One region of the Sphingomonas sp. BK069 genome, then DNA from elsewhere that is predicted to be linked to it. Evidence: riboswitches for the same ligand, from Rfam matches in the RefSeq annotation. Region 1 holds a riboswitch; the other holds the start of a gene.
The links. Region 1 has a riboswitch for cobalamin ahead of FHY02_RS20580 (acyl-CoA thioesterase). Riboswitches for the same ligand answer to the same signal wherever they lie in the genome.
Positions count from the first base shown of each region.

Region 2: another riboswitch for cobalamin. It lies ahead of FHY02_RS19035 (TonB-dependent receptor domain-containing protein); the one in region 1 lies ahead of FHY02_RS20580 (acyl-CoA thioesterase).

Region 1 is NZ_JACHZH010000011.1:27,533-33,380, forward strand. It holds gene FHY02_RS20565 (TonB-dependent receptor) at 1-463, shown strand, start outside; gene FHY02_RS20570 (methionine synthase) at 517-1,545, opposite strand; gene FHY02_RS20575 (putative oxygenase MesX) at 1,574-2,557, opposite strand; cobalamin riboswitch at 2,681-2,904, opposite strand; cobalamin riboswitch at 3,059-3,259, shown strand; gene FHY02_RS20580 (acyl-CoA thioesterase) at 3,365-4,138, shown strand; gene FHY02_RS20585 (ISNCY family transposase) at 4,667-5,848, shown strand, end outside.
Region 2 is NZ_JACHZH010000008.1:106,825-112,672, reverse strand. It holds gene FHY02_RS19035 (TonB-dependent receptor domain-containing protein) at 1-1,632, opposite strand, end outside; cobalamin riboswitch at 1,744-1,941, opposite strand; gene FHY02_RS19030 ((deoxy)nucleoside triphosphate pyrophosphohydrolase) at 1,940-2,353, opposite strand; gene FHY02_RS19025 (Flp family type IVb pilin) at 2,399-2,590, shown strand; gene FHY02_RS19020 (Flp family type IVb pilin) at 2,741-2,908, shown strand; gene FHY02_RS19015 (acetyl-CoA carboxylase carboxyltransferase subunit alpha) at 3,120-4,070, opposite strand; gene FHY02_RS19010 (tyrosine recombinase) at 4,080-5,018, opposite strand; gene FHY02_RS19005 (hypothetical protein) at 5,018-5,848, opposite strand, start outside.

The DNA.
Region 1 (5,848 bases):
GACAGGCGCCAGCAAGCGACGGGGCTATGAGCTGGTAGCGTTCTGGCGTCCCACGTCGTGGGTCGCGATCGACGGCAACTATACCGAGAGCAGGTCGCGCTACGATAGTGGCGACCGCATCCCGAACGCTTTTGAAAATGCTGCATCTGCCGGTATCGCGTTGGTCCTAAACCCATGGGAGGCGAGCGTCCGCGTCCGTCATCTCGGCCCCTATCCGCTAATCGAGGACAACAGTGTCCGCGATCGAGGCAGCACGGTCGTCAACCTCCGGGCGGCACGGAAGATCGGACGCTACGAGTTGTACGGCGAGGTGCTGAACATCCTCGACAGCCGCGATAAGGACATCGCGTACTACTACGAGGCCTACATACCTGCCTTCGACTCGGCGGGACCGACAGATGGACGGCTAAGCCGTGTCGTCGAGCCACGAACGCTGCGCTTGGGTGCCAGGGTCAACTTCTGAACTCTAGCCGGTCGCCAGCTTGGGGTAGGCCCTAAGCTGGCGATCGCGGCACTTCAGGCAACGATTTCCCGGCGAACGATCTCTGCCCCCGCGCCCAGCGCCTTCAGTTTTCCGGTAGCGACCTCACGGCTCAAAGGGGCCATGCCGCAGTTGGTAGCCGGGTAGAGTTTGTCGGAATCTACGAACCGCAGCGCATTGCGCAGCGTGTCAGCGACCTGCTCCGGCGTCTCGATCGTGTCCGTCGCGACGTCGATCGCGCCAACCATCACCTTCTTACCACGGATCAGCTCGATCAAATCCATCGGCACGCGCGAGTTGTGGCATTCGAGCGAGATGATATCGATCTTCGACTTTTGAAGATTGGGGAAGGTTTCCTCATATTGGCGCCATTCGGAGCCGAGCGTCTTCTTCCAGTCGGTATTGGCCTTGATGCCATAGCCATAGCAAATGTGGACGGCGGTCTCGGCCTTCAGGCCCTCGGCCGCGCGCTCCAGCGTGGCGATGCCCCAGTCGTTGGCCTCGTCGAAAAAGACGTTGAACGCAGGCTCGTCGAACTGGATGATGTCGACCCCGGCCGCCTCCAGCTCGCGTGCTTCCTCGTTGAGAATGCGGGCGAACTCCCACGCCAGCTTCTCGCGGCTGCGGTAATGCGCGTCGTACAGGGTGTCGATCATGGTCATCGGCCCGGGCAGCGTCCACTTGATCGGCTGATCGGTCTGGGCGCGCAGAAACCGGGCGTCGTCGACGAACACCGACGTCGGCCGCGAGACTGCGCCGACGACCGTCGGCACGCTGGCGTCATAGCGGTTGCGGATGCGCACCATCTCGCGCTTCTCGAAATCGACGCCGTCAAGATGCTCGATGAACGTCGTGACGAAGTGCTGGCGCGTCTGCTCGCCATCGCCGAGAATGTCGATCCCCGCCCGCCGCTGGTCGTCGACCGCCAGGCGCAGCGCGTCCTGCTTGCCCGCGACCAGCTCCTCGCCCTCCAGCTTCCACGGCGACCACAGGGTTTCGGGCTGAGCGAGCCACGAGGGCTTGGGCAGGCTGCCCGCAGTCGTCGTCGGCAACAATGTCGTCATGATGCAATACCTGTCGTGTGGGTGGTGTTCAGAGGCCGCAGGTCGCGGACCAGCGTTGAAGCGCCGGCCAGTGCGGTTTGATGAAATGCTCTTCGGCGAATTTGCCCTGCAGGGCGGCGAGGCGGCTGCGCTCCTCGCGATCGTAGACGATGCGGGTCAGCGAATAGTCCTGATACCTCAGGCTCGGCTGATAATGCTCCGCCGCGACCGAGTTCGCGTTGTAGATCTCCGGACGGTAGATCTTCTGGAACGTCTCCATCGTCGCGATAGTGCTTGCGAGCTCAAGGTTGGTATAGTCACTGACTAAGTCGCCGGTGTGATAAAAGGCGAACGGCGCGACACTGTGCGGCGGCATGAAATAGCGCACCTTCATGCCCATCTTCGCAAAATACTGATCGGTGGGTGAGAGTTTGTCGTCGCGATATTCGACGCCGAGGATCGGATGCACGTTGGCGGTCCGGTGATACACCTCCTTGCTCGATACGCTGAGGCAGATGACCGGGAGCTTGCGGAAATGGTCGCGGTAGGCGCTCGATCCGAGGAAAAGCTTGAACAGGTTGCCGTGCAGATCGCCGAAGCCTTCCGGCGCGCCGCCACCTCCGGCATTCAGGTGATCGGGCAGGACGACGCTGAAGTCGTAATCGCGAACATAGGACGAGAAGTTATTGCCGATCATCCCGTCGCTACGCTCGCCGCTGATCCGGTCGGTCACCGTGGTGTGCAGGATCTCGATCAGTGGAAACGCTTCGTCGTCTGCGCTGTCCCCCAGCGTGAGCGCGGCCGAGACGATCTTCAGCTCCAGCGTGTAACGATCACCCATGGGATTGTCCCAGTGCATCAGCGCGTTGAAGCGATGGTCGATCATCACCAGCGTGTTGCGTAGATTCTCCTGGCGGCGGTCCCCGCGCGCGAGGTTGGCGAAGTTGGTGGTGATGCGCGTGTTGTCGGCCGGACGGTAATCCTCGTCGAACGGGATAGTGCTGATTGAGAATGTGAACCCGCTATTCGTCATGACTCACCCAGGCTTGCGGGCGGGAGGTCAGGCGAAAGCGCGCAAGGCGTGAACAGGCCCGGATGGCGGCAAGCCACGGACCGTCGCATCAAGCGCGATCCACCGGAGGAACCCCCGTCCGAGGAACGTTATCGCGTCGAAGGCAGGTCTCCTGGCTCACGGGTCAACGCGGCGGCTCCGGCCTTCCCAGGCTCCTTGCGGGAACCCAGTGACACGAAATGGAGCCGCCACTCGCCGCTCACAGTTGCGGGGGCAGCGCCGGACTCTGCCCTGACGGACACCACCAGCTTCCCGTCTTAGCCCCATCGCCATGCCTGGAATGGGGAACCTCGACAGTGCCTTTCCACACGATCGAGCGCCGTTTGTCAATGCTGATATAAAGACATCTTTATATCTTGATGCGCGACCTGCTGCCCGCGTGGCAGCGGCAGGTGCGGCAACGGCAGCGATACCGTTCTCAGTTGGCGAGCGCCCGGCCTTGACGCGACGGACCGTTCTCTGCGACCGGGGTGAGGTCAAGGTTCCTTCGCCGCATGGCCGAAGGCTAAGACGGGAAATCGGTTCAATGCCGATGCTGCCCCCGCAACTGTAAGCGGCGAGTTGAGGTCCCCTCGTGTGCCACTGGTGTTTCGACGCTGGGAAGGCCGGGATTGCAATGACGACCCGCGAGCCAGGAGACCTGCCTTCGACGCCATAACGACCACCGGCGGGGTGCCCGGTCTGGCCGCTGCGTCGCTGCGGGAGGAGTTCAGTCGCTCCTGTTGGCCGCTGGCGTCTGGAGGCCCTCGCGACAGATTGAGGACCATGATGTCACAGGAACAAAGCAGCGCCCCCATCCAGCTGATCGACATGGTTTTTCCCGGCGATGCCAATCACCACGGCACGCTGTTTGGCGGGGTGGCCTTGGCGCACATGGACAAGGTCGCCTTTTTGGCGGCCTCGCGCCATGGACGCGCAGCCTTTGTCACTGCCTCTTCGGAAAAGATCGATTTCGCGGCACCTGCGCGGATCGGCGACATGGTGGAGGTCACGGGCCGGGTCATGCGGGTGGGGCGAAGGTCGCTGGACGTCGAGGTCGAACTGATCGCAGAGGCGCCGGTATCAGGTGAACGACGGCTGTGTACGCGCGGCCGTTTCACGCTCGTTGCCGTCGAAGCCGACAATCTCTTGCCCCCGATGGTGGAGACGGTCCTGCGGGACGCAGCGCCGCCCTTGCGAATGGTCGACATGATCTTCCCGAACCAGACTAACCATTACGGTACGCTCTATGGTGGCGATGCACTTCGTATGATGGGCAAGGCGGCTTTCATCGCCTCTACCCGACATGCCCGGTCAGTCATGGTCATGGCGGCCTCGGACCGGATCGACTTCCGCTCGCCTATCAAAGAGGGTGAAATGGTGGAGCTGACCGCCGAGGTGCGTATGACCGGGCGCAGTTCGGTGCGCATCGCCGTGGATCTTTCTGCCGAAGATCTGATAACCGGCGGGAGGCGGCATGCCGCCACTGCACTGTTCACAATGGTCTCAGTCGACGAAAGTGGTCGTTCCAAGCCGATTGCCGACGCAAAGTGGTATGGTTGATGCAGTTCTGCTCGCGTTCCTTCGGTGCCCACGAGGATGGTCTCAACGCAGCGGTCGAGCAAAACGGCCGCCTGCGGAACCTGCTTACCCGGCCCCTCGATTGCGCTTTCCTCTAGGTCCCAAGCTTTGCCGAGGATCGGAAGGCACAGCGCGTAACGAACAACCGATCTCGAGAAGCCGAGCTGTTCGACCGATCGTCTTGAATCCTGCCTTTGCCGCCATCCGCACGCGTGACCGAGCCCGCTGCTGTCGCAGCGGGTCCATGGGCGCAAGAGCCGAGAGGTCAGCGCATCAGCGGGGGCAGCGCTGCGCTGCTTGGGAGGCTACACGCTGCCCCCGCTGCCACGAGGCGGTGTCATTTCTATCTAGCGGAGAATGTGTCTTTTCTAACTGGCGGCAACACTGCGTGTAAGCGGGTGTAGACGCAACGTACAAATGGCACACTCCCGCTATTTAGAAAAGGCACAGCCGTTCTGCAGCGGGCCTCCGGTGCCATAACCATCCTCGAACATCGAGGATGTGTGAGCGATGACGGTGCTGACGATGAGTGCTGCCGAAGTGAGCCGGTTCGATACGCTGATGCGGCTCGACCGCGGTGAGATCCGGCCGGTCGATGCCATGGCGCTGCTGGGGCTGCAGCGCAGCCAGCTGTACCGCCTGCTCAAGCGCCTTCGACGAGATGGCGCGGCCGGCCTCGTGTCCCGCAAGCGCGGGCGGCCGAGCAACAGGCGGTTCAGCGAGGCTTTTCGCGACCAGGTCGTCGGCATCGTGCGCGAGCGCTACGCCGACTTCGGTCCGACGCTGGCGTGCGAGTACCTGGCTGAGCAGCATGGGATCACGCTTTCGCGCGAGACGCTGCGGCAGATGCTGATGGCAGCCGGCGTGTGGAAGGCCAAGGTCGCGAAACGCGCCCGCCTCCACCAGTCGCGCTACCGGCGCGAGTGTCGCGGCGAGCTGGTGCAGGTCGACGGGTCGGAGCATGACTGGTTCGAAGGCCGCGGTCCGCGCTGCACGCTGCTGGTCTACATCGACGACGCCACCAGCGAGCTGATGCACTTGGAGATGGCTGAAAGCGAGAGCGCCTTCTCCTACATGCGCGCGACCCGCAGCTACCTCGAGCGCCACGGCAAGCCGGTGGCCTTCTATTCGGACAAGCACAGCGTCTTTCGGAACAACAATGCGACCGCCGACAGCGACGGCATGACGCATCTCGGCCGGGCGCTGGACAAGCTCGGGGTCGAGATCATCTGCGCCAACTCGCCGCAGGCCAAGGGCCGCGTCGAGCGCGCCAATGGCACGTTGCAGGACCGGCTGGTCAAGGCGATGAGGCTGGCCGGCATCTCGTCCATCGACGAAGCTAACACCTTCCTCCCCTCCTATGTCGCCCGGCACAATGCCCACTTCGCCTGCGCGCCAGCGGATCCGCGCGACGTGCACCGCCCGCTCGCCGCGCATGAGAACGTCGAGGCCGAGATGGTGTGGCGTGAGGAGCGGACCGTCACCGCTTCACTGGCGCTGCACTATAACAAGGCGATGTTCAATCTCGAGCCGACGCCCCTCACCCGCTCGCTGGCACGCAAGCGCGTTCACGTGTGCGAGTACCCAGACGGCCGCATCGAGATCCGCCACGGCGAGCGCGTGCTACCCTACCGTGTGTTCGACAAGATGCGCCGGGTGAACCAGGCCGCTATTGTCGATAACAAGCACCTG
Region 2 (5,848 bases), on a different contig from region 1:
CGCGCCGGGCGAGCGGTTCTCGCCGTCGAGATAAGTGTAGGCAGCGACGACGGTCACCGCCTCGACCGGGCGCAAGGTGAGCGCGAACTCCAGCCCCTGCGCGCGGGTGCGCGCGACGTTGTCGTAGATGCCGAACGGCCGCGCGCCGCAGATCGGCCCGTCCACCGCGGGGCTGCACGCGCGCGTGTTGATCAGGTCGCGCGAGACGCGGCGGAACCACGTCGCGCTCGCCTCCAAAGCGCCATCGAGCGCGCGCTGGGTCACCCCCGCGTCCCACCCCTCGGATCGCTCGGGGCGCAGGTTCGGGTTGCCGGTGCTGCCGTTGAGCTGGAACAGGGTCGGCGCCTTGAAGCCCTGCGACCAGCTCCCGCGCAGCAGGGTGGCGCCGTCGTTGGGCGTCCAGGCGAGGCTCGCCGCGCCGACGGTGGCGCCGCCGAAGCGGTCATGGTCGTCGTGGCGCACGCCACCGGTCGCGGTGACTCCCTCGATCGGGGTGAGCGCGAGCTGGCCATAGAGGCTGAACAGCCGCGCCCGCCCGCGATCGGTGCTACCATAGCCGCGCGTGTAGAGCCGCGAGATCTCGCGCTCGGCGCCGAAGGTCGCGCGCACGACCGCACCGAGGTCGGCAACGCCCTGATACTCGATCCGGTGGTTCTGCCCCTGCGAGCGGTACGTCTCGCGCGGCGTCAGATCACGGTCGTAGCTGGTGCGCGCGATATCGGTCCGCGCATAGCCCAGCCGGTTGTGCAGCGCGCCGTCGAACAGCGCGACGTTGACGCCGCCGTAGCCGATCCACTGCTCGGCGTCGCTGTACTCGCGCGTGTCGTTGAAGGTGTAGTTCGGCGCCGGGAAGCCGTCGAACTCGGTGCGACCATTGGCATAGAAGCCGCGCAGGTCGACCGAGACGTTGCTCGCCAGCGTCGCCGTGACACTGGCGTTGCCGCCATAGTGTCGAAAGCCGTCGCGCTCGCTGCCGCGCGCGTAGGACGAGATGCCGTCGGTGGTGTAATAGCCGCCACCCAGGCTCGCTGCGATCGCGCCGGCACGACCCGAGACATTGGCGAAGGCCTGGCCAGTGCCCATCGAACCGCCCTCGGCCCGCGCGTTGACGCTCAGCCGGTCGGTCGGCTGGCGAGTGATCATGTTGACCACGCCGCCGATCGCCTGGCTGCCCCACAGCACCGAGGAGGCGCCGCGCAGCACCTCGACCCGCGCTATATTGCCAACCAGCAGCTCGCCGAAATTGAAGCCGCCCCCGGGTGCGGACGGGTCGTTGATCTTCACGCCGTCGATCAGTGCCGCCGTCTGGTCGCTCTCGGCGCCGCGGATGAACACCGAGGTGACGCCGCCGACGCCGCCGGTGCGCGCCACCGCGATCCCGGGGGTCTGTCGCAGCAGATCGGCGAGCACCACCGTCTGGCGCCGCTCGATCGTCGCGGTGTCGAGCACGGTCACCGCCTGCGCCACGGTGTCGGCCGGCGTCGCGGCGCGCGCGGCGGTGACGATCACGTCGTCGCCCGCGCGGGTCGCCTGCTCGAGCGCCTCGGTCGATTGCGCGCTCTGCGCGTGCGCTGCTGGCGCGAGCAGCAACAGTGGCAACGCGGTCGCGATGCGGCGATAGGCTATGGTCACGTCTTCCCCCACACGGTCGCGGGCGGACGCGCGGCCCCGTGCCGCGGCACTGCCGCCCGATCGTCGTCACGCGAGGACAAGACCTCGATCGCCCGGCACACCCCGTCCGCGCGAAGGACAACCGCGACGGGCAGGTCTCCTGGCTCCCGGGTCAGTGCCCCGGCTCCGGCCTTCCCGGACCATCGGTCCAGTGGCACGCGCGGGAGAGGGCTCGCCGGTCACAGTTGCGGGGGCAGCGCCGGATCGCAGCCAAGCTACCGGCTTCCCTCTTACTTCCCCTCGCGGGGAACCTGTCGCGTCGGCGCCCCTAGGCCAGCGCGTCGCCGCGGGCAAGCGACTCGCGCAGCGCGGCGAGCAGCGGCACGTCGACCGGGGGCATCGACAGCGCGGCGAGCGCGGCGGGCACGTCCCAGCGCAGCGCCGCCGCGGCGAGCGGGCACGGCTCACCCGACCAGGCGCGCGCGACGTAGAGCAGCATCACCAGCGGACGCGCGCCGGGCGCGGCATCGGCGGCGAAGGACAGCGGCGCGAGCGCCGTGGGCGACACCGCGATGGCGAGCTCCTCGGCGAGCTCGCGCACCAGCGCGTCCACGGGCGCCTCGCCCGGCTCGACCTTGCCGCCCGGAAACTCCCACAAGCCGCCGTGCCGCTTGTCGACCGGACGCTGCTGCATCAGGCAGCGTCCTGCCGGGTCGATCAGCGCCGCGGCGACCACCAGCATCGTCATCGAACCGATCCTTAACCATCCATGCGCTACGATCGCGCCATGGCACGCCCTCGCACCCGACGCCCGCTCTTCTCGCGACTCGGCCGCGACGACCGCGGCGCGACGGCGGTGGAATATGCCCTCATCCTCGCCGCCGTCGCGCTGACGATCGCCGCGGGGCTCGGCCGCGTCTCCACCGCGCTGAGTGACGTCCTCACCACCGTGTCGACCAACCTTCTCGTCGGCCGCTGAGACAAGACCTCAACTAACCTGCCGGAAATTCTGAAATCATAGGAACAGGCTTAAGTGTTTATCAACCGTGCCGCAGCTACACCGGACATCGCTGGAGCCTCAGAGGCTCATCGGCCGGGTAACTGAAGCCAATTTGTCTCGGAGATCGACATGCAGAAGATTCGCGCTTTCCTGAAGAACAACAAGGCCGCCACCGCGATCGAGTACGGCCTGATCGCCGCGCTGGTCGCCGTCGCCGCCATCAGTGCGATGAAGGGCCTGGGCAACCAGCTGAACAACACCTTCAGCACCACGACGAGCAAGATGGCCAACGCGTAATCCGCTGGTCCATCATTGTATGAAGGGCGGCGGGACCTCGGTCCCGTCGCCTTTTTCTTGTTCGATCCGCGGGCGCCGTGATCCTGCTGCTGCGACTACCCTCGAGTCAGTGACGCGCACAGCCTCACACCGGAGTCACCCTGACGTCGTTTCAGGATGACGGAGCAGGTTGCAGGCGAAGCCTTTTTTCTCCCTGATCGGGCGCCAAGCCTCAGCTCAGCCGGCCCATACGCAGGAATTTGTCGCGCCGATCCTGGCGCAGCGCCCCCGGCGTCAGCGGCGTCAGCTCGGCGAGCGCGCGCTCGATCGAATCACCCAGCGCGCGGATCGCGCCCGCGGGGTCGCGGTGCGCGCCGCCGAGCGGCTCGGGGACGATCGAGTCGATCACGCCCAATCCCTTCAGATCTTGCGCGGTGACCTTCATCGCCTCGGCGGCATCGGGGGCGCGATCGGCGGTGCGCCACAGGATCGAGGCGCACCCTTCCGGCGAGATCACCGAGTAGACCGCATGCTCGAACATCAGCACGCGGTTGCCGCTGGCGAGCGCGATCGCGCCGCCCGAGCCGCCCTCGCCGACGATCGACGCGACCAGCGGCACGCCGAGCGCGAGACACGCCTCGGTCGAGCGCGCAATCGCCTCGGCCTGGCCGCGCTCCTCCGCCTGGATGCCAGGGAAGGCACCCGAGGTGTCAACCAGCGTCACCACCGGCAGCCCGAACCGATCTGCCAGTTCCATCAGCCGGATCGCCTTGCGATAGCCCTCGGGCTTGCCCATGCCGAAATTGTGCTTGAGCCGACTGGCGGTATCGTCGCCCTTCTCATGGCCGAGCACCATGACGCGCTGGCCGCGAAAGGTCGCGAAACCGCCGAGGATCGCCTGGTCGTCGCCGAACGCGCGGTCTCCGGCGAGTGGCAGGAACTCGTCAAACAGCCCGGCGACATAGTGGCGGAAGTGCGGGCGCTCGGGATGCCGCGCCACCTGGGTCTTCTGCCACGGCGTCAGCTTGGCGAAGGTATCCTTGAGCTGCTTGTCGGACTTGGCCTGGAGCTTGGCGATCTCCGCGGAGATGTCGATCGCGCCCGCGTCACCGGTGTCGCGCAGCTCGTCGATGCGCGCCTGCAGCTCGGCGATGGGCTTTTCGAAGTCGAGGAAACTAGGCATCGGCCGCAGCTAGTCGCGGTGACGCAACGCGTCAACGAGCGGGTGCCGCTCGTTGACCAGCTCGACCAGCCGGCTGCTGTCGACATGCGTGTAGATCTCGGTGGTGGCGATGTCGGCATGGCCCAGCATCGTCTGGAGCGCACGCAGGTCGGCGCCGCCCTCCAGCAGGTGAGTCGCGAAGGCGTGGCGCAGCACGTGCGGGCTGATCCGATCGGGCGGGATCCCCGCTTCCGCGGCGAGCGCGCGCACCAGCTGGAACAGCCGCACGCGCGAGAGGTGATGAGTCGCCCCCGAGGGGAACAGGAAGGCGCGGTCGCTCGCGACATGCGCGCGCCACGCTGCCACCGCGGCGCGCGCGCGATCGGACAAGGGCACCAGCCGCTCCTTGCCGCCCTTACCGCGCAGGATCAGGAACGGCCGGTCGGGATGGATCGCGTTGCGCGGCAGCGACACCAGCTCGCTCGCGCGCAGCCCCGAACCGTAGAGCAGCTCGATCAGCGCGGCCAGCCGCAAGTCGGTCGGGATCACGGGATCGCGCGCGAGTCGCTCGGCGATCGCGGCGAACAGCCGGTCGACGTCGGCGTGGCTCAACGTGCGCGGCAGCGCGCGACGCGTCGCCGGACGCGGCAGCGCCGGCGAGGGATCGTCGGGGCGCGCGCCCTCTTCCGCGAGAAAGGCGAAGAACCGCCGGAGGGCAGAGGCTTTGCGCGCGACACTCGCGCTGGCGAGCGCGGTCCAGCCGTCGGCGAGCCGGCCCAGCGCGGCGGCATCGGCGCGCGCCAGGCCGCCGTCGAGCGCCCCGGACGCCAGCGCGAGGTCCCGGCGATAGGCGGCGAGCGTGTTCGCCGCTGCCCCGGCTTGCGCCGCGAGCATCTCGAGAAAGCGCTCGATCGCCTGCCGGTCCTCGCCCGAGGCGCCCGCCCCGGTCGTGAGCCCGCGCCCGGCCATCAGAGCCGCGCGATCGCCTCGGCCGCGATCATCCGCGCCTCGCCGTCGAGCCCGACCGCGCGCAGCGCCGCGACGACGCGGTAGAGCGATGCCGCGGGCACCGTCTCCCAGCCGCGCGCCTGCAGACCGACCGCGGCGAGCAACAACACGGTGCCCTGCTGGCGCGCCGCCACCGCCCGGTCGAGCGCGCGCGTCCAGCTGTCGGCGCGCGTGACCGGCACGCCGAAGCGCTCGCCCTCGTCTGCCAGGTCGGCGGCAGGCACCTCGCCAAGGCCGGCGAGCGCGGCGAAGAACAGCTGCTTCTTGCGCTCGGCATTCGCTCCACTCGGGGCATAGTCGCGCGGGTTGGCACCGCGCGCGCCGCCGTCGGGGTCAGCCAGCAGCAGCATCGCCCAGGCGTCGCTGCCGGCGCGGACGTGGCCGCGCCAGCGTTGCGCGGTGCGGTCCAGCCCCGCACTCAGCATGGATGCGACCAGCCGGTCGGCCTGCTCCACCTCGCCCGCCGGCAGCAGCCGCGCCGCGGCGCGCGCGGTGAGGATCAGCCGACCATAGCGCGCCGCCGACGTCTCGGCCGCGTCCCACAGCCGCGCCATCGCGCCCAGCCGCGTGTCGAGGCTGTCGCCGACATAGGCATCGCGCAGGTCGTTGGCGGTACGCGCCAGCGGGGCGGGCACGTCGTCGCCGTCGGCCAGCGCCGAGTAGAGGTCGACCAGCGCTGCGGACGACAGCGCGCCCATCGCCGCCGCCCGGTCGGCGACCGCGGCACGCTCGGCGAGCGGGATCGCCGGCGCGAGCGCGCGCCATGCGGTCACCTGTGGGCCCACCGTGTC